DNA from 3 places in the Janthinobacterium sp. 1L-D-8-B-C4 genome. Region 1 is predicted to be linked to each of the others. Evidence: predicted binding sites of a transcription regulator. Region 1 holds the regulator's gene; each other region holds the start of a gene.
The links. Region 1 encodes sigma-54, which starts transcription at its own class of promoters, with help from an activator protein. Its sites were predicted from a motif close to TGGCANGNAANCTGCTTT; they were not measured.
Positions count from the first base shown of each region.

Region 1 (6,959 bases):
TGTTTTCCGACGATGCTTTCCGCACGGCGCTGGCCACCGACCCGGAACCGAAATCCGTGCATTCGCGCATCGTCAATTGGCAACCCAGTCTGCAAGCGGCAGGTTAAACTTCAGCAATTGATCCACTCCTGAAGAAAACTGCCATGTTGCAAACGCCGCTGACGATACAACGCCTGTACGACGACAATCGCGAAAGTCTGCAACTGGGCTGGTTTGCCGGCTTCCCCGGCGGCGAGCGCCTGATCTCGGGCGACGTCTCGTCGGCCGCCGACCAGGTCGGCCACTTGAACCTGATCCACCCGGGCCGCATCCAGGTGTTTGGCCACCAGGAAATCAATTACTACCAGCGCCTGAAGGTCAATACGCGCACCCACGTGATTGGCGAGCTGATTGCCGGCGGCCCGCCCGCGCTGATCATTGCGCAAGGCCTGGAAACGCCGCCCGACATCCTGGCCATCTGCGACGAGCAGAATATCCCTTTGTTTTCCACGCCGCTGCCAGCTGCCCAAGTGATCGACTTCCTGCGCGTCTACCTGTCGAAAAAGCTGGCGCAGCGCATTATCATGCACGGCGTGTTCATGGACGTGCTAGGCGTGGGCGTGTTGATCACCGGCGACTCGGGCCTGGGAAAGAGCGAGCTTGGGCTGGAGCTGATTTCGCGCAGCCACGGCCTGGTGGCCGACGACGCCGTGGAATTTTCGCGCATCGCGCCCAACATGATCGAAGGGCGCTGCCCGCCGCTGCTGCAGAACCTGCTCGAAGTGCGCGGCCTGGGCCTGCTCGACATCAAGGCCATCTTTGGCGAAACGGCCGTGCGCCGCAAGATGCGCTTGAAACTGATCGTGCACCTGGTGCGCCGCAACGCACTGGAAGAAGAAGTCGAGCGCCTGCCCTTCCTGTTCCCCACCGAAGACGTGCTGGGCCTGCCGGTGCGCAAGGTCGTCATCCCCGTCGCCGCCGGCCGCAATATCGCCGTGCTGCTTGAAGCAGCGGTGCGCAATACCATCTTGCAGCTGCGCGGGATTGATACGCTGCAGGAATTCATGGAGCGGCAACGACTCGCCATGAGTGGCGATTAATGTTGCCAAGGAGTTCGCCCTTGCAAGGGCGAACCGTTACGCAGGCACGAAGCGGTGCTTCGTGAATTCCCTGCTGCACCAATGACTCGCCATGAGCGGCGATTAATGTTGCCAAGGAGGTCACCCTTGCAAGGGCGAACCGTTACGCAGGCACGAAGCGCTGCTTCGTGAATTCCCTGCTGCACCAACGACTCGCCATGAGTGGCGACTGAGGCCGCGGGCAGCCTCCATATTCAATTGCAATAAAATGTAAAGACGATTGCCGCGGCACGCGCAGGCAGTCTTTATTGTATGATCGCGCCTATGCACATCATTCTACTTACCGGCATTTCCGGCTCCGGCAAATCTGTTGCACTCAAGGTGCTGGAGGATACCGGTTTTTACTGTGTCGACAACCTGCCGCCCGCTTTGTTGCCGAGCCTGGTGCAAACCTTGCTCGACGAAGGCACCAACAGGCTCGGCGTGGCGGTCGATGCACGCAGTGCGGAATCGCTGACTAGCCTGCCGCACAATGTGGCACTGCTGCGTGCGCAGGGGCATGACGTCAAGGTGCTGTTTCTGACCGCCACCACGCATTCCCTGGTGGCGCGCTTTTCGGAAACGCGACGCAGTCATCCTTTGTCGCATGAATTGCTTCCAGGCGAGAATCCGGCCAGCCGCCGCACGCTGATCGAATGCATCTCGGAAGAGCGCGAGCGGCTGTCGGCGATACAGCAACTGGGCCATGTGATCGACACCTCGGAGCTGAGCGCCAACAAGCTGCGTGCCTGGATCAAGGATATCGTCGCCTCCGAACGCGCGCCGCTGACCCTGTTCTTCGAATCGTTCGCCTTCAAGCTGGGCGTGCCGCTGGACGCCGACTTCGTGTTTGACGTGCGGGCCCTGCCCAATCCGTATTACGACCTGGCGCTGCGCCCGCTCGATGGCCGCGACGCGCCGGTGATCGCTTTTCTCGATGCCCAGCCCAGCGCCCTGGAACTGTTTGCCGATATCCGCAATTTCGTGGAAAAGTGGCTGCCGTCGTTCAAGTCCGACAACCGCAGCTATCTGACGGTGGCGCTCGGCTGCACCGGTGGCCAGCACCGTTCGGTATATATGGCGGAACACCTGGCGCAGTATTTTGCCGACCGCGAACGGGTCGTGCTGCGCCACCGCGAGCGTAGCTGAGCCGGAAAAATGGGCGCAAAAAAGGGCGCGAAGTAAACACAGCGCGCCCTTAGTTGATCACAACAATCCGGAGCGGCAGGCCTAGACGGCGGCGGCTTCTTCAGGAGTGTTGTCTGGCAGATGCTTGATCGCCTCTTTACCGTGCCCTTGCACTTTGGTTTTGTACTTCATCACTTGCCGGTCCAGCTTGTCGATCAGGCTGTCGATCGCGGCATACAGGTCTTGCGCCAGGCTTTCCACGTAGACGGTCTTGCCGCTCAGTCGCAGATTCACTTCGGCCTTCTGGCGTTTTTCTTTCTCTTTGAGGTTGTCGACGGTCAGAATCACGGCGATATCGATAACGTGATCGAAATGGCGTTTCACGCGCTCCAGTTTGGTTTGTACGTATTCACGGATGGCTGGTGTCACTTCGAGATGATGTCCGCTGATGGTGAGATTCATACACACTCCTAAAGATGATCGGGTTCGTGCGGTGGCCATCGTTCCGGCCCGCAGAGGAACCGAAAAAAACTACAAAGACTTACGCAGACTCACTGGCGGAATTTTCAACGCTTCCCGGTATTTGGCAACAGTACGTCGCGCAATCACCATGCCTTGTTCCCCCAGCATGTCCGCAATCTTACTGTCGGATAAAGGATTTTTAGGGTTCTCTGCTCCTGTCAATTGCACGATCAAGGCACGTATCGCCGTCGATGACGCCTCCCCTCCTGCTTCGGTGGCGACGTGGCTGCCAAAGAAATACTTCAACTCAAACATTCCATGCGGGGTCAGCATGTACTTTTGGGTTGTTACCCGCGAGATAGTACTCTCGTGTAAACCCAGTGTATCAGCTATTTCGCGAAGCACAAGTGGCCGCATGGCAACTGCGCCATGCGAGAAAAAATCCTTTTGCCGTTCCACTATCGCCTGCGCCACGCGCAGGATGGTGTCGAAGCGCTGGCGCATGTTCTTGATCAGCCACTTGGCTTCCTGCAACTGCGCGCCCATGCCGCCCTCGCCCTTGCCTTGCTTGAGCAGGTTGGCGTACATGGCGTTCACGCGCAGGCGCGGCATCACGTCATTGTTGAGCGACACCTGCCAGCCATTGCGGGCCCGCTTGACCACCACGTCCGGCACCACGTAATCGGACACGTCGGACGCAAACACGGCGCCCGGGTGCGGGTTGCACAAGCGAATCACGGTCTGCGCTTCGCGCAAGTCTTCATCGTCGCAATCGAGGGCTTTTTTCAGCTTGTTGAAGTCGCGCTGGGCAAACCAGGCCAGGTGTTTTTCAACGATGGTCAAGGCCATGCGGCGCGTCACCAGCGCCACCTGCGGCAGGCGTTTGATCTGCAGCGCCAGGCATTCGGACGCATTGCGCGCACCCACGCCGGGCGGATCGAAACTTTGCAGCAGCGACAAGGCGGTGCGCAGTTCGTCGGCGTCGACTTCCAGTTCCTCGGGCAGGCGCGCCAGGATATCGTCAAGCGATTCCTCCAGGTAGCCATTGTCGTCGAGCGCATCGATGATCAGTTCGACCAGCGCGCGGTCGCGCAGTTCCAGCACGGTCACGCGCATCTGCTCCATCAGGTGTTCGCGCAAGGTGCAATGATGGGCTTCCAGTTGCGGGCGGGAATCCTCATCGTCGGGCGCCTTGCCGCGGCTGGCCTCGTTCCAGTCGCTGTCGCCGCCTTCGGGCGCGGCCGTGCTCTCGCCGCCTTCACCATCGAACGTTTCCGCTTCGGCCGCCGGCGCCGGCGCTTCCTGGCCAGGCGGCGCAGGCGGCGCTTCGCCTGGCGCAGCAGTCGAACTCAGGGCACCATCGGACAGCAGGCGCAAGGAACGGTCGAGCGGATCGTCGAGACGCTCCAGCAAGGGATTATCGGTCAGCAATTGCTCCAGCTCCTGGTGCAATTCCAGCGTGGACAATTGCAACAGGCGTATCGATTGCTGTAATTGCGGCGTCAGTGCCAGGTGCTGCGAGGTGCGCAGCTGCAGTGATTGTTTCATCGGCTTACATGCGGAAATGTTCGCCCAGATACACGCGGCGCACCGACTCGTTGGCGATGATGTCGTCGGGCCGGCCTGATGCCAGCACCGAGCCCTGGTTGATGATGTAGGCTCGGTCGCAGATGCCCAGCGTTTCGCGCACGTTGTGGTCGGTGATCAGCACGCCGATATTGCGTTCTTTCAAAAACCGCACGATGCGCTGGATTTCGATCACGGCGATCGGATCGACGCCGGCGAACGGCTCGTCGAGCAGCACGAAACGCGGGTCGGTGGCCAGCGCGCGCGCGATTTCCACGCGGCGCCGTTCGCCGCCCGACAGCGACAGCGCCTGGTTTTCGCGCAGCTTTTCAATCTGCAAGTCGGCCAGCAATTTGTCGAGGCGCTCCTCGATCTCGGCCTTTTTCAAAGGGCGGCCGTCGACGGTCTGGATTTCCAGCACGGCGCGGATATTGTCTTCCACCGTCAGCTTGCGAAACACCGACGCTTCCTGCGGCAGGTAGGACAGGCCCATCTGCGCGCGGCGGTGGATCGGCAGGCTGGAAATATCGACGCCGCTGATATCGATGGTGCCGCCGTCGGATGGCACCAGGCCGACGATCATGTAGAACGAGGTGGTCTTGCCGGCGCCGTTCGGACCCAGCAGGCCCACCACTTCGCCGCATTCGACCTGCAGCGACACATCATGCACGACCTGCCGCTTGCCATAGGTTTTCTGCAGTCCCCGCACGATCAGGGTGCTGCCGCAACGTTCATTCTTGTTCATTATTTTTTCCCTGGCGCGGGCGCGGCGGGCGTTTTGTCTGCCGCCGGTTTGTTCTTCGGCTGGATCACCATGCGCACGCTGCCGGCGCCGGGGGCGCTGGTGCCGCTGTCGCTGTTTTCCATATTGAATAATTCATTGCGGCTGTCATACGAAATGAAGGCGCCATTGGCCACGTCGGTCGGCTTGGTGCCTTGCAGGCGCGTCAGCTTGGCCCTGGAAAACAGTTTCACGACTTCGGTCTTGTTGTTGTATTCCACCCGTTCCGCTTCGCCTTCGACCCACAGGTCGCCTTCGCCGTCGCGCTTCTGGCGGAAAGTGGCCAGCTTGCCCGCTTCGCCCCAGAAGGTGATGAACTGGTAGCCCTGCGGATCTTCCGTGATCAGGGCGCGCCCCGCCTTCATGGTCAGCGTGCCTTTCACCAGCACCACGTCGCCGGTCAGGGTGCGGGTCTGCTTGATGTCGTCGACCTGGCCGCGCTGGGCGGTGATGACGGCTTCTTTTTCGGAATCGGCCTTTTCGGCATGGGCAGCGCCCATCACGGCCAGGGAAAACAGGCTGAGCAGCAAGATTTTTTTCATTTGATAGTGTCCTTTTATTTATTTGGCCGGCACGGCTTTGCGCGGCGGAATCACGATGCGCACCGAGCTCGGCACTTCCACCACGCTGGAGGCATTATTGGCCTTCAGGCCCACGCCGGTCACATGCGAACGCCCCGACAGCAGGTCGACCGGCACGGCCGACTCCATCCGCTCTTCATCGGGGAAAATCGTCAGCGCCTCGGTTTTCAGCGTCATGTTCTGCGTTGTCGGACTGGCCACGCGGTCGATCACGACCTTGCGCGACAGTTGCAAACGCGTATTGCCCTGGTCGATATGCGCCAGTTCGGCCGTCATGTTCAAGGGCGGCACGCCCGGGCTGATCTTGCGCACGAAAGGCTGGTCGATATCGGAAGAGTCATCGGCCGGGTAATGCGTGAGCTTGGCGCCGGAAACGATATAGCTGGGCTTGCCCTGCAAGTCCATGCGCACCAGGCTGAAATTGGTGACGAAATAATCGGGCTCGTCCAATTTTTTGCCGGCACTGACGTCCTGGCTGCTCTTGTTCATCACTTCGAGCAGCCAGAAGCTGCCGAACGCCACCGCAACGGCGCCCAGCACGGTAAAAATCATGCGCCAGCGATGGGCGCCTTCTGGCTTACGCATAGTGTTTCACTCTCAAAAAAAACGTCCGCCGCCCACAGGCAGCACAGCGGGCATCAGATGACCTTGGCCTGCGTCAGGTCATGAATATGCAAGGCGCCGACCAGTTTGCCGTCAAGGTCGACCACCAGCATCTGGTTGATGCGGTGCTGTTCCATCACGGCCACCGCGTCGACGGCCAGGCGTTCGGGCGCGATGCTGCGCGGCTGGGCATGCATCACGTCGCGGATCGCCACTTGCGTGAAATCCTGCACGCGCTCGAACATGCGGCGCAAGTCGCCATCGGTAAATACGCCCACCGGGCGATCTTCGGCATCGACCACGGCCGTCATGCCCATGCCCTTTTTCGTCATTTCTTCGAGCGCCTGCAGCAGCGAGGCGTCCGCCGGCACTTTCGGCACCCGCTCGCCGCTGCGCATCACGTCATGCACATGCGTGAGCAGGCGGCGGCCCAGGGCGCCACCGGGATGCGAACGGGCAAAGTCTTCTTCCTTGAAGCCGCGCAAGTCCAGCAGCGCGACGGCCAGCGCATCACCGAGCGCCAGGGTGACGGTGGTGCTGGCGGTCGGCGCCAGGTTCAGCGGACACGCTTCTTTTTCCACCGAAACATCAAGGTGAACGTCGGCCAGTTGCGCCAGGCTCGATTGCGGCTTGCCGGTCATGGCGATCAGCACGCCGCCCATGCGCTTGACGACCGGCATGATGGCCATCAGTTCGGCCGATTCGCCCGAGTACGAGATGGCGATGAAAGCGTCATCCGAA
Region 1 covers NZ_JBXAVX010000016.1:82,093-89,051, reverse strand. Annotated here, with positions in the region: gene AC0Z42_RS23910 (PTS sugar transporter subunit IIA) at 1-107, shown strand, start outside; gene hprK (HPr(Ser) kinase/phosphatase) at 144-1,079, shown strand; gene rapZ (RNase adapter RapZ) at 1,383-2,246, shown strand; gene hpf (ribosome hibernation-promoting factor, HPF/YfiA family) at 2,328-2,687, opposite strand; gene AC0Z42_RS23890 (RNA polymerase factor sigma-54) at 2,757-4,235, opposite strand; gene lptB (LPS export ABC transporter ATP-binding protein) at 4,240-4,998, opposite strand; gene lptA (lipopolysaccharide transport periplasmic protein LptA) at 4,998-5,576, opposite strand; gene lptC (LPS export ABC transporter periplasmic protein LptC) at 5,595-6,200, opposite strand; gene AC0Z42_RS23870 (KpsF/GutQ family sugar-phosphate isomerase) at 6,254-6,959, opposite strand, start outside.

Region 2 (6,959 bases), on a different contig from region 1:
CAGATACGGGTCGAGGCTGGAGACCACGTTCTGCTCGTCGCGGCGCAGCCGGCCTTTTAAGCCGAAGACATCGCCGATATAGTTCTCATAGCCGCTGCGGTCGTCCTTCGAGCGGCCGTAGTCGATGCCGATGGTGGTGCTGAGCTTGCCGCCGGCCAGCTGGTTGACATGGGTCCAGTTGGTGTCGATGCCATAAAAATCGCGCTTGAAGTCGACCACGCCGCCCGAATGGGTAGCCGGCGCCTGGAAACCCTTGGTAAAGGCCTGGTACTGGATCACGTCGCGGTTGCCGCCATAGGCCATCACGCGCAGGCGGTCGTCGCCGAAGCGCTGTTCCCAGGTGGCGCCGATCTGCTGGTGATCGATGCTCTTGCGCGTGTTGTAGCGCTCGGCCAGCGTGCGCTTCGGGTTTTGCGGATCTGTCGCATCGATTTCTCCGGCGCGCGGGTCGCGTTCAAAAGTGGCCCAGGTGGCGCCCAGCGGATCTTGCGTGTTGCCCTGGTGCAGGCTGTTGGCGACGATCGTCAGCTTGCTGTCGGCGCTGGGCTTGACGGTGATCTTGCCGAACGCCTGTTCGCGCGTGGCGGCGCTATGGTCGCGAAAACCGTCGGTGCGAAAGCGCGAACCGTCGAGCACATAGCCGATGCCGCCCGCCTCGCCCTGTGCATTCAGGTCGACTTTATTGGTGCCATAGCTGCCGCCGGTGACGTTCAGTTCCATCGACGGTGGATTTTGCCCATCTTTGGAAAACAGCTGGATCACGCCGCCCGAATGGTTGCCGTATATGGCCGAGAAGGGGCCGCGCAGCACTTCGATGCGTTCGGCCGTATCCAGGTTGAAGGTAGCCGCCTGGCCCTGGCCGTCCGGCATGCTGGCCGGGATGCCGTCGCTGATCAGGCGCACGCCACGCACGCCGAAAGCCGAGCGGGCGCCGAAACCGCGCGACGAAATCTGCAGGTCCTGCGCATAGTTCTGGCGGTTCTGCACCACCAGGCCCGGCACGGCAGCCAGCGCTTCGGAGGCATTCACGCGGATCTGGCCGTCCTGGATGCGCGCGCTGTCGATGACGTCGATGGCGGCCGGCAGGTCGAAACTCGGGTGGCCGACGCGGGTGGCGCTGACCACCACCACATCGGCAATCGGCAAGGTTGACGGCTCGGCCTCGGCCGCCAGCACGGCGGCGGGGCCGCCCAGCGCGAACAGGGCGGCGACGGCGTTCAAACGGAATCGGTACTGCTTCATGAACTCTCCAGTGAGGTGCGGCTACTGTGCGGCGTGGTCGATGTCGACGCTGGTCTTGAGCCGTGGCGCGGCAGGCGGGCGGCTTTCGACAAAGCTGCGCACGGCCCAGATTTCCTGTGCCGTCAGCACATCGCGCCATGGCGGCATGTAGACAATTCCGGCGCGAATTTTGCCGGTGTTGACCGCCATCATAAAGTAGCTGTCGACATCCTGCAGGCAGCGTGCCTGCAGTGCGCTGTCTTTCAATTGCTGGCAAAAGGCGTTCAGGCGGCGCAAATCCGGCGCTTCGGCCGACGGCTGGGTTGCCCCGGCGCCATGGCAGCGCGCGCAATTGGCCTGGAACACGGTGGCGCCGAGGGCGATGGCGGCAGGGTCGCCGCGCGATGGATTTGTTTCGCTGGCATGTGCGGCCAGCGGGGAAAATAACAGCAGCAATAACAGACGATGCATGGCGGGCTCCGGTATTACCAGCCTGGCGGGCAGCCGGTGCAACCCTCCAGGTTGGCGTCGGGGAAAATGGTAAAGCGCAGGATGGCGCGCTTCAGGTTGGCGTTCTTCAGGTTCGAGCCCCAGAATTTCGCTTCCTGCAAGTCGGCGTCGACCAGGCTGGCGCCCACCAGGCTGGCCAGGTTCAGGCGTGCCGCTTCCAGGCTGGCGCCGCGCAGGTCGGCGCCGTCCATGTCGGCCCGCATCAGCCGGCTCGTTTCCAGGTTGGCGCCGGCCAGGATGGCGTGCCTGAACGAGGCGCCCGGTGCATTGAGCGAATAGGCCATGGCCCCGGTCAGGTCGGCGCCATCGAGCAGTGCGCCAGCCAGGTTGGCGCTGCGCAGGTTGGCGCGTATCAGGCGCGCGCCGCGAAAGTCGGCGCCGTGCAGGTCCTTGCCGACCAGGTTGGCGCCGCGCAGGTCGGCGTTGGCGCATTGCGCATACGGCCACAGGTGGCAGCCATTGATGATGGTGACCTCGGCTGCGGCTTCGCCGTTGAGGATCTGCGCGAAGGCGGACTGCGGCGCCAGGCACAAGGCCCAGCACAGCAGGGTGGACAGCAGTCCAGCGGTCGCCGCCAGGCGGACCGGCGCGGTCCTCATTTGCTCGCGACCTTTGTCACCTTGTTTGAAGGCGCCTTCGGCAGCTTGAACACCCAGTAGCTGCCGCCCTGTGTCACCTGCTTGGTCAGCTCGGCCATGTCGCCGCCCCACAGCGGCACCGCGCCGCCATAGCCGCTCGACAGGCCGATATACTGCTCGCCATCCTGTTCCCACGTGACGGGTACCGACACCACGCCGGAGCCGGTCTGGTACTTCCACAATTCCTTGCCGGTCTTGGCGTCGAAGGCCTTGACGAAGCCGTCCGAGGTGCCGGTAATCAAGAGGCCGCCGGCGGTGGTCAGGGTGCCGCCCCACAGCGGGAATTTTTCCTTGTTTTCCCAGACGATCTTGCCGGTCTTCGGATCGATGGCGCGCAGGGTGCCGATATGGTCTTCATACAGGCGCTTGATGCGAAAGCCCTGGCCCAGGTAGGCCGAACCGGCCTTGTAGTGTATCTGCTCGGTCCAGTAATCCATGCCCCAGTGGTTGGCCGGGATGTAGAACAGGCCGGTGTCGGGCGAATACGACATCGGCATCCAGTTGGTGCCGCCCAAAAATGGTGGCGACACGAAGACGGCCTTGCCCTTGTCGGCGCCCGCTTCCGGCAGCGGCGGGCGCTTGCCGTTTTCCACCGGCCGGCCGGTTTTCAGGTCGATGCTGGTGGCCCAGTTGATGCCGTCGACGAAAGGCCAGGCGTTGATCAGCGAAGTCGGTTTGTTCGGATAGCCGGCGCCCAGGGCCAGTTTCGTGCGGTCGGTTACATAGAAATAGCCATTGCGGTCGGCGTGGGCGGACGCCTTGATCAGCTTGCCGGTCTTGGCGTCCTTGTAGTCGAACAGCACCACCGAGTTATTGCCCGAAAAATCCCAGGCGTCGTTCGGCGTGTGCTGGTAAAAGCCTTTCAGCTCGCCCGTGCTGGCATCGACATAGGCCTGGCCCGAGGTGAACAGGCTGTCCCAGTTGCGCGGGTCGTCGCCTTCCTTGGTCCGCTCCCAGGTATTCCATGGCGCGGGATTGCCGGCGCCGATGACGATGGTATTGGTCTCCGGGTCGAACGACGCCGTCTGCCACGGCGCGCCGCCGCCGTGTTCCCATGATTCGCGCAGCTTGCCGTCCTTGTCGCGCGGCCAGCTGGGCGCCTTGGCGTCGCCGGTTGGCGTGCCCGGTTTGCCGTCGGTGCGGCCGACATGGCCTTCGACCAGCGGGCGCGCCCATACTTCCGCGCCGGTGTCCGGATCGCGCGCGAACAGCCAGCCCTGGGCGCCGAATTCATCGCCCGAGTTACCGTGAATCAGCAGCACGCGGCCGCCTTTTTCGCGGATCACGAATGGCGCGCCCGTCATCGTGTAGCCGAGTTTCTGGTCGCCGAACTTTTCGTTCCACATCACCTTGCCGGTGTTCTTGTTGAGCGCAATCATGCGCGCGTCGAGCGTGCCGAAATACACCTTGTCGCCATAAATGGCCGGGCCGCGGTTGACCACGTCGCAGCAGGGGCGGATATCGTCGGGCAGCCGGTGCTCATAGGCCCACAGCTGCTTGCCGGTCTTCGCGTCGAGTGCGTAGATGCGCGAATACGAGGCTGTCACATAGATGATGCCGTCATGCACCAGCGCCTGCGCCTCCTGGCCGCGCTGCTTTTCACCGCCGAACGAGAAGGTCCAGGCGGGCACGATCTGGTCGACGTTTTTCGTGTTGATTTTTTTCGCCAGGCTGTGGCGCTGCGCTTTCAGGCCCAGGCCGTAGCTGAGCACATCGGACGTGCCCTTGTCGGCGTTGGCGATATCGTCCCAGGTGACCCTGGTGTCGACCGCTGTGGCGGCGCCGGCGATCAGGGCGAGGATGGCGAAAGCGATTGGACGTGGAAATTGTGGCTGCATGGTGGTCTCCCTTGCTGGTTTTTATGGTGGTGCGACGTGGTCGCCATGGGTAATTGAGCAACATGCGTGCCAGGCTTTTTTCACGCTGTGGATGGCAGCGTGTGCGCCGTCCTGCCACAGTTGGCGAGGTGGTGCTGTGCTGTTTTGTCACAGTCTGATGTCGCTGCCCGTGGCAGGCGCCTGCTGGCACAAGGGTTGCTGATGGATGTAGCGAGGCCATTTGCGCCTTCTTGATAACGACAACAGGAGACCACCATGCATCAAGCACCACGCCGCCATTTTCTTTGCCAATTGCTCGCCGTCGGCGGCATGGGCGCAGCCTCGCTTGCCGGCGCACAATCGAGCGCGCCGAAAGTCGACGAGGACAGCGACCAGGCCAGGGCGCTCGGCTACCGCCACGATACGGGCAAGGTCGATACCAAAAAATACCCGCAGCACAAGCCGGCCCAGCACTGTGCCAACTGTTCTTTCTTCCAGGGGAAAAAGGACGACGCCTGGGCGGGTTGCGCCATGTTCGGCCGCAAGCAGATTGCGGCGCCGGGCTGGTGCCTGGCTTGGGCCAAAGTACCTGGCTGACGCAGCATGAAAAAAGGCGCTGCCACGGCAGCGCCTCCCGGTGATGGATGGGGCGGCCTTACAAAGGCACTTCGCGCCGCGTTTCCAGATACGCCTTTACCGCCCAGATCGCTTCCTGACTGAACACGCCCTCGAACGGCGGCATGTAGACGGCGCCATTGCGCGAGCGGCCGTGGCGCACCGTATCGAGCACATATTGGTCGATCTCCTGCGCGCAACCGTCTTTTTTCTTGGCATCTTGCAATGCCGCGCAGTCATTGTCGAGCTTGCGCAAGTCCGGCGCCATGCCGCCAGAGACCGCTTCGAGCCCATGGCAGCGGGCGCAGTTCTGGGTAAAGGCAGAATTGCCGATTCGTATCGCTTCCGCATTGTTCCGATACGGGTTTTCCGTGCGCCACTCGGCGCCCAATTGTGGCAGTGTGGATGTGTCGACCGCCTGCGGTGTCATATTGCCGTGCGCCCAGACGGCTGCGGCCGCCAGCATGCAGGCGAGGCCGCCGGCGGCCAGCCGCAAGGTGCGCAGGCGCCGGGCGTTGGTGGTGGTGGGAATGCGTGGGGTCATGATGGTCTCCGTTCTGGTTATGCGCTGATTGCGTCCATCACCAGGTAGCAATCGGTATGCCATCGCGTCCACCATCATGGTGGCTTGCGGCGAGGGCTGTTCCCTTGTTCAGAAACGGAACAGCTGGCGCGCCTGACTGATCCCGTTTGACGCAGCATCCCGGGCTTTACGTACCGATAGACGCTGTCTGGCTGCTGGCACGGCATTTGCAAAACAAAAGATCAGGACCACCTGACACATCCCCAAGGGCCGCCTCGCGGCGGCTTCATCGAAGCTAAGACCAACGAGAAAGAGGACGACATGAATCTGGCAGACATCAGCAAACTGGGCGTAGCCAATCCCTTCAAACAACGCTATGACAACTATATCGGCGGCAAATTCGTCGCTCCCGTCAAAGGCGAATACTTCGGCAATATCACGCCGATCACCGGCCAGGTTTTTTGCGAAGTGGCCCGTTCCACAGCCGAAGACGTCGAGCTGGCGCTGGACGCCGCCCACGCCGCCAAGGAAGCGTGGGGCAAGACTTCGCAAACCGAGCGCGCCAATATCCTCAACAAGATCGCCGACCGCATGGAAGCGAACCTGGCCCTGATCGCCACTGCTGAGACCATCGACAACGGCAAGCCGATCCGCGAAACCACGGCCGCCGATATTCCGCTGGCGATCGACCATTTCCGCTACTTTGCCGGCTGCATCCGCGCCCAGGAAGGCTCGGTTGCGCAGATCGACTCCGAAACCTATGCGTATCACTTCCATGAACCGCTGGGCGTGGTGGGCCAGATCATCCCGTGGAATTTCCCGATTTTGATGGCGGTGTGGAAGCTGGCGCCGGCCCTGGCCGCCGGCAATTGCGTGGTCCTTAAACCGGCCGAACAGACGCCGGCGTCCATCATGGTCCTGATCGAACTGATCGGCGACCTGCTGCCGCCGGGCGTCCTGAATATCGTCAACGGCTATGGCCTGGAAGCGGGCAAGCCGCTGGCGTCCAATAAACGCATCGCAAAGATCGCCTTCACCGGCGAGACCGGCACCGGGCGCTTGATCATGCAGTACGCGGCGCAAAACCTGATCCCCGTCACGCTCGAATTGGGTGGCAAGTCGCCGAACATCTTCTTTGCCGATGTGATGGACGCCGACGACGCTTTCTTCGACAAATGCCTGGAAGGCTTTGCCATGTTCGCGCTGAACCAGGGCGAGGTGTGCACCTGCCCGTCGCGCGTGCTGATCCAGGAATCGATCTACGAAGCCTTCATCGCCCGCGCTTTGGAGCGCGTGGCGAAGATCAAGCAGGGCAATCCGCTCGATGCGTCCACCATGCTTGGGGCTCAGGCGTCGCAGGAGCAGCTGGAAAAAATCCTCTCGTATATCGACATCGGCAAGCAGGAAGGCGCCGAAATCCTGGCCGGCGGCGAGCGCAATACCCAGGGCGGCGACCTGGAGCAGGGCTATTACGTGCGTCCTACCGTATTCAAGGGCGACAACAGCATGCGCATCTTCCAGGAAGAGATCTTCGGGCCGGTGGTCTCGGTCACCACCTTCAAGGACGAAGCCGACGCGCTGCGCATCGCCAACGACACCTTGTATGGCCTGGGCGCCGGTCTCTGGACGCGCGAC
Region 2 covers NZ_JBXAVX010000029.1:7,823-14,781, forward strand. Annotated here, with positions in the region: gene AC0Z42_RS29325 (TonB-dependent receptor family protein) at 1-1,242, opposite strand, end outside; gene AC0Z42_RS29330 (c-type cytochrome) at 1,264-1,692, opposite strand; gene AC0Z42_RS29335 (pentapeptide repeat-containing protein) at 1,707-2,330, opposite strand; gene AC0Z42_RS29340 (methanol/ethanol family PQQ-dependent dehydrogenase) at 2,327-4,207, opposite strand; gene AC0Z42_RS29345 (high-potential iron-sulfur protein) at 4,463-4,783, shown strand; gene pedF (cytochrome c-550 PedF) at 4,842-5,345, opposite strand; gene adh (aldehyde dehydrogenase) at 5,646-6,959, shown strand, end outside.
Region 2: AC0Z42_RS29340 (methanol/ethanol family PQQ-dependent dehydrogenase) is a predicted target of sigma-54. The motif match lies at 4,262-4,279, and genes of this name have one in related genera.

Region 3 (6,959 bases), on a different contig from region 1:
CCGACGTTGCCGCCCGCGGCATCGACGTGCCAACGATCACCCACGTGTTCAACTACGACCTGCCGAAGTTCCCGGAAGACTACGTCCACCGCATCGGCCGTACCGGCCGTGCTGGCCGCAATGGCCTGGCGATCTCGCTGGTGAACCACGCTGAAGGCATGAACGTCAAGCGCATCGAACGCTTCACCAAGCAATTGATCCCGGTCAATGTCATCGAAGGCTTCGAGCCGAAGAAAACCGCCTCGGCACCACGTTCGAGCGCGCGTCCAGGTGGCTGGAAACCAGGCGACAACCGTGGCGGCGCCAAGCCAGGCCAACGCACGTTCAGCAAGCCGGGCGCACCACGCAAGGATGGCGCACCGAGCACCGGTGGTGGCTACAAGGGTTCGAACCCGCGTACCACCGACGGCGCACGCCGCAGCTACGGCGACCGTTAATCACGGATCGCTCCAGCTTGGCTAGCGAGCACTGAAAACGGCCACCAGATCGCTCTGGTGGCCGTTTTTTCATGCCCGCGCAGTGTTTATTTCCTGGACACCTTCTGGCGCGACAGCTTGCGCAGCTTGGCCTGCTCGAAGCGCACCTTCTGCTCGTCCGTCTCCAGCGCCAACGGCGGTACCGCCACCGGCTTGCGGTTGGCGTCGACGGCCACCATGGTGAAATAACAGCTGTTGGCATGGCGCACCAGGCGCTGCTGGATGTTTTCCGTAACCACGCGAATCCCCACTTCCATCGAGGTAGTACCGGTGTAATTGATCGACGCCAGGAACGTCACCAGTTCGCCCACGTGGATCGGCTGCAGGAACATCACCTGGTCGACCGACAGGGTCACCACATAGCTGCCCGAATAGCGGCTGGCGCAGGCGTAGGCGACGCTGTCGAGGTATTTCAAAATGGTGCCGCCGTGTACGTTACCTGAAAAGTTGGCCATATCGGGCGTCATCAGGACCGTCATCGTCAGTTCGTGGGCCGACCAGTTCATCGCGCTGTCCAAAGTGTTCTCCAAGGGGAAGGTAAAAGGGATGGGGGATATGAAAACCGGCCCCAGGGGCCGGTGGTTGCAGGCCTTACAGGCCCAGCGTATCGATGTCGGCCAGCGAGTCGCGGCCCTTGTCGGAAATGTCGTGGCCTTCGCCATCGGTTCGTGCCACGATATGGGCCTTCTTGCCCAGGAAATACGCCACTTCGGTGTCGAGCTTGGCCAGTGGATCGGCCGCGACGGCGCGCAAGCCCATGATGCAGCGGCGCAGGAACAACAGCTCTTGCGCCTTGTCGGTGATGGACAGACGGCCATCCCTGGCATAGCTGAGCAGCTTCAGGCCGGACAGGCGCTTGGCATTGCGGGCAACGCAAGCGCTCGGGCGCTCGGTCTTGATGCCGCGTGCGACCTGCTCCAGCGCGTCATATTCATCGGTAGTTAATTTCTCGTTCTTCATTGCGTTTCCATAAAAGGCCAGGTGTTCGGCCCCCATGGTACGCGCCCCGCTGCGCATCGGCAACAGGCAAGGTGATTCAGTGGCCGCGCGCACTGCGCCTGGCCAGCTGAAATGGCATCAAGGCGAGGTGTTATTTTAAGGTACGCAACAGCAGCCAGGCCAGGCCGCAACCGGCCACGGCGCCCGTCAAGGCCAGCGCCAGCAAGCTTTTGCTGTCGAGCACAGGGCGGCGGCCCAGGTAGATTTTGTTATGCAGGGAATTGCCCATGATGGTCTCCTGTAGCAGAATTATTGTGATGTCTCATTATAAGAACAGAATCGTGACGCCCGCGTGACACACGGCAGTTCGCCACTGTTTTGTATGCACAAGCGTGCGCTTTGCGGCGTCTGTGTTGTTTTATTGGCGCGACATGCATCACGCCGCATCGCCATCAGTGCATCTTGACTGGCGGCTGCGGCGGAGTGGGTTCTTCAATCGGCACCGGATCGATGTCGGGCATTTTTTCCGGTGGCGGCGTCAAAGGGTCACCTTCCGGTGGCGGAACACTGTCCGGTTCAGGGGTGCTGTGGGCATGGAAATGAGGGTGTTGGTTTAAAGGGTACATGGTTTTCCTCCTTGTCCACCACTGTAGCGCAGGCCGGAAAATCCTGGCGCGCAAAGCGCAGCGGGAACCAATCTGTATCCTGTTGCTCTAACAGTGCATCCCGGCAAACGGAGCACCGATGCATCGCAAGAAAATTCTCTTTGTCGCCGAGGCCGTCACCCTGGCCCATGTAGGCCGTCCGCTGACCTTGGCGCAGGGCCTGGACCATGCGCACTACGAGGTGCATTTCGCCTGTGCCGATGGCTACGACTTCTGCTTTCAGGATAGCTCGTTGCAGCGCTGGCGCATCCACAGCATCACATCGCGGCAATTCCTGCAGGCCCTGGCGCAAGGCAAGCCCGTGTATGACGAAACCACCTTGCAGGCCTATGTGGACGACGACCTGCGCCTGCTCGATGCGGTGCGGCCCGATCTGGTGATCGGCGACTTTCGCCTGTCGCTGTCGGTCAGCGCCCGGCTGCGCCAGATTCCCTACATTACCATCACCAATGCTTATTGGAGTCCCCATGTGCGCCAGCATTACACGGTGCCCAGCCTGCCGCTGACGCGCATTCTGCCGGTCTGGCTGGCCAATCCCCTGTTCCGTTTGATACGCCCGCTGGCTTTTGCCAGCCATGCCGTGCCCCTGAACCGCGTGCGCCGCCGCCATGGCCTGCCCTCGCTGGGCAGCGACTTGCGCCGCATCTATACCGATGCCGACCAGACCCTCTACGCTGATATACCGCAGCTGTTTCCGCCGCTGGCCATGCCCGCCCATCACGGCTACCTGGGCGCCGTCGTCTGGGCGCCACCGATGGCGCTGCCGCCGTGGTGGCAAGGGCCGGAACTGGACCAGGGCAAGCCCTTGCTGTACGTCACACTGGGCAGCTCCGGCCAGTCGCAACTGCTGCCACGCGTGCTGCATGCGCTGTCGGCCTTGCCGGTCACCGTGATGGCCGCCACCGCCGGCACCATCGAACTGGGTAGCGTGCCGCCGAACGCCCGTGTGGCGCCCTTCCTGCCCGGCGACGCAGCGGCGCGGCGCGCCAGCCTGGTGATCTGCAATGGCGGCAGCCCCACCAGCCAGCAAGCGCTGACGGCGGGCGTGCCGGTGATCGGCATCGCCGGCAACCTCGATCAATTCCTCAATATGCACGGCATCTTCGCGGCCGGCGCCGGCCAGTTGCTGCGCGCCGACCGCTACAACGACGATGCCTTGCGCCAGGCCGTCATGCACTTGCTCGACGACAAGCAAGCCCGGCAGGCAGCACAGCAATTGGCGGCCGCCTTCGGCGCCTGTTCGCCGCATGCATGCCTGCAGGAGCGCATGCGCATCCTGCTTCCCTGACCTGGCTGGCTGGCTGGCTGGCTGGCTGGCAGCAGCGTCGGCATTTTTTACAGCCGACCGCACAAACCTTGCCACGTCTCAACAACGATATCGCAAGTGCTTGATTTACAAGTACAAACCACACTTGGCATGAAAGTCGCTATGGAAGGCTCATGAGCACCTGCCCGCAGGACTCAAACCAGACTTCCCTCTTGTCCACTCCATGCTGTGAGGTAACCCAAATGAAACTATCTCAACTGAAATTGCTCCCGGCCGCAGCGGCGCTGGCCATGCTGTGTGCGGCTGGCGGCGCGCAGGCAGGCGCTTACGGCTATTCCTACGACAACATCTTCGGCCTGACCATCACCAATCCGACCGGTGTCGTCACCGTGGCCAGCACCACCAATATCTCGCGCAGCACCTCCACCCTGAACGGCGTGAGCGTCATCAATGGTGGCTCCGGCAGCCTCGATTCACCGCAATCGGGCGTCGGCGCCGTCACCAATGGCGAGAACAACTTCACCCAGCAAGGTCCGACCGGCACCTATGCGCGTGGCGACGCGCAGATCGTCAGCACCCAGTTCCCGCCCTTCCCTGTCGGCGCGACCAGTACCCAGGCCACCAACGTCGCGGAGGCGCATCTCGACACGGCCGGCACCGCCGACGCCTCGGGCCGCAACGGTTCGACCACCGGTTTTTCCGTCGTCTTCGTGGTCGGTTCGCCAACGGCCAACCTCGCCTTCAACTTCCTCGCCAATCCTTTCATGCAAGTGTTCCTGAACAACGATGTGGGGCTGGGCTCGTCGTCGACGGCCAATCTGGTGGTGACCTTCAGCATCACCAATGCGACGGGCGCCACCGTGTTCAACTGGGCGCCGGACGGTACGGTCGGCTCCGGCATCTCGGGCGGCACGGAGACGGCCGATGGCGCCAACCTGAACACCAATCTGTCGACCAACTTCCTCACGCGGGGCAACCTGTTTACCTACGACCCCACCGGTTGCGGCACACCGACCGGCACCGGCATCGGCACGGCTTGCGGCGGCACCTTCACGGCGCTGACCAACGCCCTGGCGGCAGGCAGCTATACCTTGACCCTCAATGCGGTGGAAAGCGTTGACCTGGTGAAAGTGGCGGCCGTGCCGGAACCGGGCACGCTGGCCTTGCTGGGCCTGGGCCTGGCCGGCCTGTGCTATGCCAGCCGCCGCAAAATCACTGCCGCAACTTGACTGCGGCAATAAAGGGCGAGGACTTCCTCGCCCTTTTGTCGGCTTTTTTTACAAGCGCACCTGGTCCCCGGGCGCTGCACGAGCAACATGATGAGGATTTCCATGACACTGCTTTCCCGCACGCTTTTACCCGCCGCCCTGAGCCTCGCGGGCCTGTTGATGGCAGGCGCCAGCGGTGGCGCGCAAGCTTCGGCCTACGCTTATTCCTACAATAATATTTTCGGCCTGACCGTCAGCAATCCGACCGGGTCCATCTCGGTGGCGGGCAATACCGACATTTCACGCTCCACCGCCACGCTCAATGGCAACAGCATCATCCGTGGAGGCAATGGCTTTGTCGATGCCCCGCAATCGGCATTGGGCGCGGTGACCATGGGACAAAACAATTTTACGCAGCAAGGCCTGGGCAATGCCTCGTATTCGCGCGGCGATGCGCAGATCATCAGCTCACAGATACCGCCGTTTCCGGCAGGCGCGACCAGCACCCACTCCGTCAACGCCGCCGAAGCTTTTTTGTTCGATAACGGCAGCGCCGACGCTTCGGGGCGCAACGGCTCGAACACCGGTCTGTCGGTCAATCTGGTGGTCGGTGCGCCGGGCGCCACCATCCTGTTCAACTTCCAGGCGGCGCCGTTCATGCAAGCGTATCTCGATGCGCTGGCCGGGCCCGCTTCCGCATCGAACAGCAATATGTCGGTCAGTTTTACCATCACCAACTCGGTAGGGCAAAACGTCTTCAACTGGTCGCCCGACGGTACCGTCGGTTCCGGCATTTTTGGCGGCACGGAACTGGCCGACGCCGCCGACCTCAATATCAGCTATTCGGCCAATACTGTCACCGCCGGCAATATGCTCACTTACGACCCGCTGGGCTGCGGCGCGCCGACGGGCAATGGCGGCGGCACCAGTTGTGGCGGCGCCTACACGGCGCTGACGGAGAACTTGGTGGCAGGCAACTATACCCTGACCTTGAACACCGTCAACAGCGCCGACCTGAACATCGTGCCGCGCGTGGTGCAGGTCAGCGAACCGGGAACGCTGGCCTTGCTGGGGCTGGGCCTGCTGGGCCTGTGCCTGCGCCTTCGAGGACAGTGACCGTACCGCGCCAGCCTCACGCCGCTGTGCCGGCGGTCTTTCTTTTGAGCGAGCGCGCCGGTATGCCACCCCATATTTCACCAGCGCCCACCACGCTGCCCTTGGTCAGCACGGCACCGACCGAAATGATGGCGCCGTCGCCAATGCGCGTGCCAGCCATGATGACCGCATGCGCGCCGATGGTTACGCCGCTGCCGATCACCACCGGCAGCAATTCGAGCCGCTCGCCTTCGATCACATGGGCAAATACCACCGCATCGTGGCCGACGATGCTGTCGCTGCCGATCGTCGTCAACGGTGGATCGAGCAGCGCACCAGCGCTGTAGGTATTGCTCCCCAGCCTGGCACCGAGCGCCAGGTAGACCAGGCGCAACAGGGGCAAGGGCAGGAAATGCGTGCGAATCAGGGAATTGAACAGCAGCAAATAAAACAGGATGTTCAGGTTGGCCGCAAATTCGGCGCGCGAACCGGGCGCGGCGGCGCCTTCGCGCAGCGGCAGCACACGCAGGCACAGCCGGTAAATCGCAAACGCGAACAGATAGATCAGCAGCACGGCGGCAAACACCACGGCGACACCGCGAAACTCGCCCAGCGGCAATAACCCCAGCAGCCATACCGCGCTGGCAATGCCCAGTAGCAGGATTAATGCCAGCAGGCACAGGAACACCACGATTTCTTTGCCACCAATCTTGCGCATGCTTACTCCCCCACCCCAGGCCCAGGCGCCACGATCAGCTCCTGCAATGGCCGCCGAAGCGAACGCGCCAGAGCCGGCGCACCGGCGCCGATACGGCCCAAAAAAAACGCCCGTTCGGCATGTTCCTCGCCAAGCAAGGTGCGGGTTTGCACGGCCAGCTCCTGCGCGAGCTCGTGCAAGCCTTCGGTACGCGAGAACAGGCGCCGCTCGCGCACATAGCGGGCAAAGATCAGCGGCGTCAGTTCCGGCTGCATCTGCAATCCCAGCTCGGTGGCCGTCAGCCAGAAGCGCTGCATGGCGCGCCCGGCGGCCACGTAATCGTCGATATGGCGTGGCGGCGACTCGGCCAGCAGCACGAAATGCGCGGCGCAGTACCAGCCGGGCAGCAAGTCCATCTGCAGCCGCGGCGCCACAGTGCCGGCCAGCCAGGTATTGAAAAAATCCACCCGGCGCCAGCTGCGCATGATCCAGCGCATCAGTTTCGCCGTCATGGCATCGACGCCGAGCGCCTGGTCAGGCATGCGGTCGACGCTGTAGCGGGCATTCCATTCGATCACGTCGCAGTGCACCTGGTGCGCCTCGGGCATGATC
Region 3 covers NZ_JBXAVX010000003.1:418,290-425,248, reverse strand. Annotated here, with positions in the region: gene AC0Z42_RS07815 (DEAD/DEAH box helicase) at 1-437, shown strand, start outside; gene AC0Z42_RS07810 (acyl-CoA thioesterase) at 524-982, opposite strand; gene AC0Z42_RS07805 (hypothetical protein) at 1,068-1,436, opposite strand; gene AC0Z42_RS07800 (hypothetical protein) at 1,567-1,704, opposite strand; gene AC0Z42_RS07795 (glycosyltransferase) at 2,160-3,368, shown strand; gene AC0Z42_RS07790 (EDSAP-1 family PEP-CTERM protein) at 3,590-4,576, shown strand; gene AC0Z42_RS07785 (EDSAP-1 family PEP-CTERM protein) at 4,679-5,671, shown strand; gene AC0Z42_RS07780 (acyltransferase) at 5,688-6,368, opposite strand; gene AC0Z42_RS07775 (nitroreductase family protein) at 6,371-6,959, opposite strand, start outside.
Region 3: AC0Z42_RS07790 (EDSAP-1 family PEP-CTERM protein) is a predicted target of sigma-54. The motif match lies at 3,494-3,511, and genes of this name have one in related genera.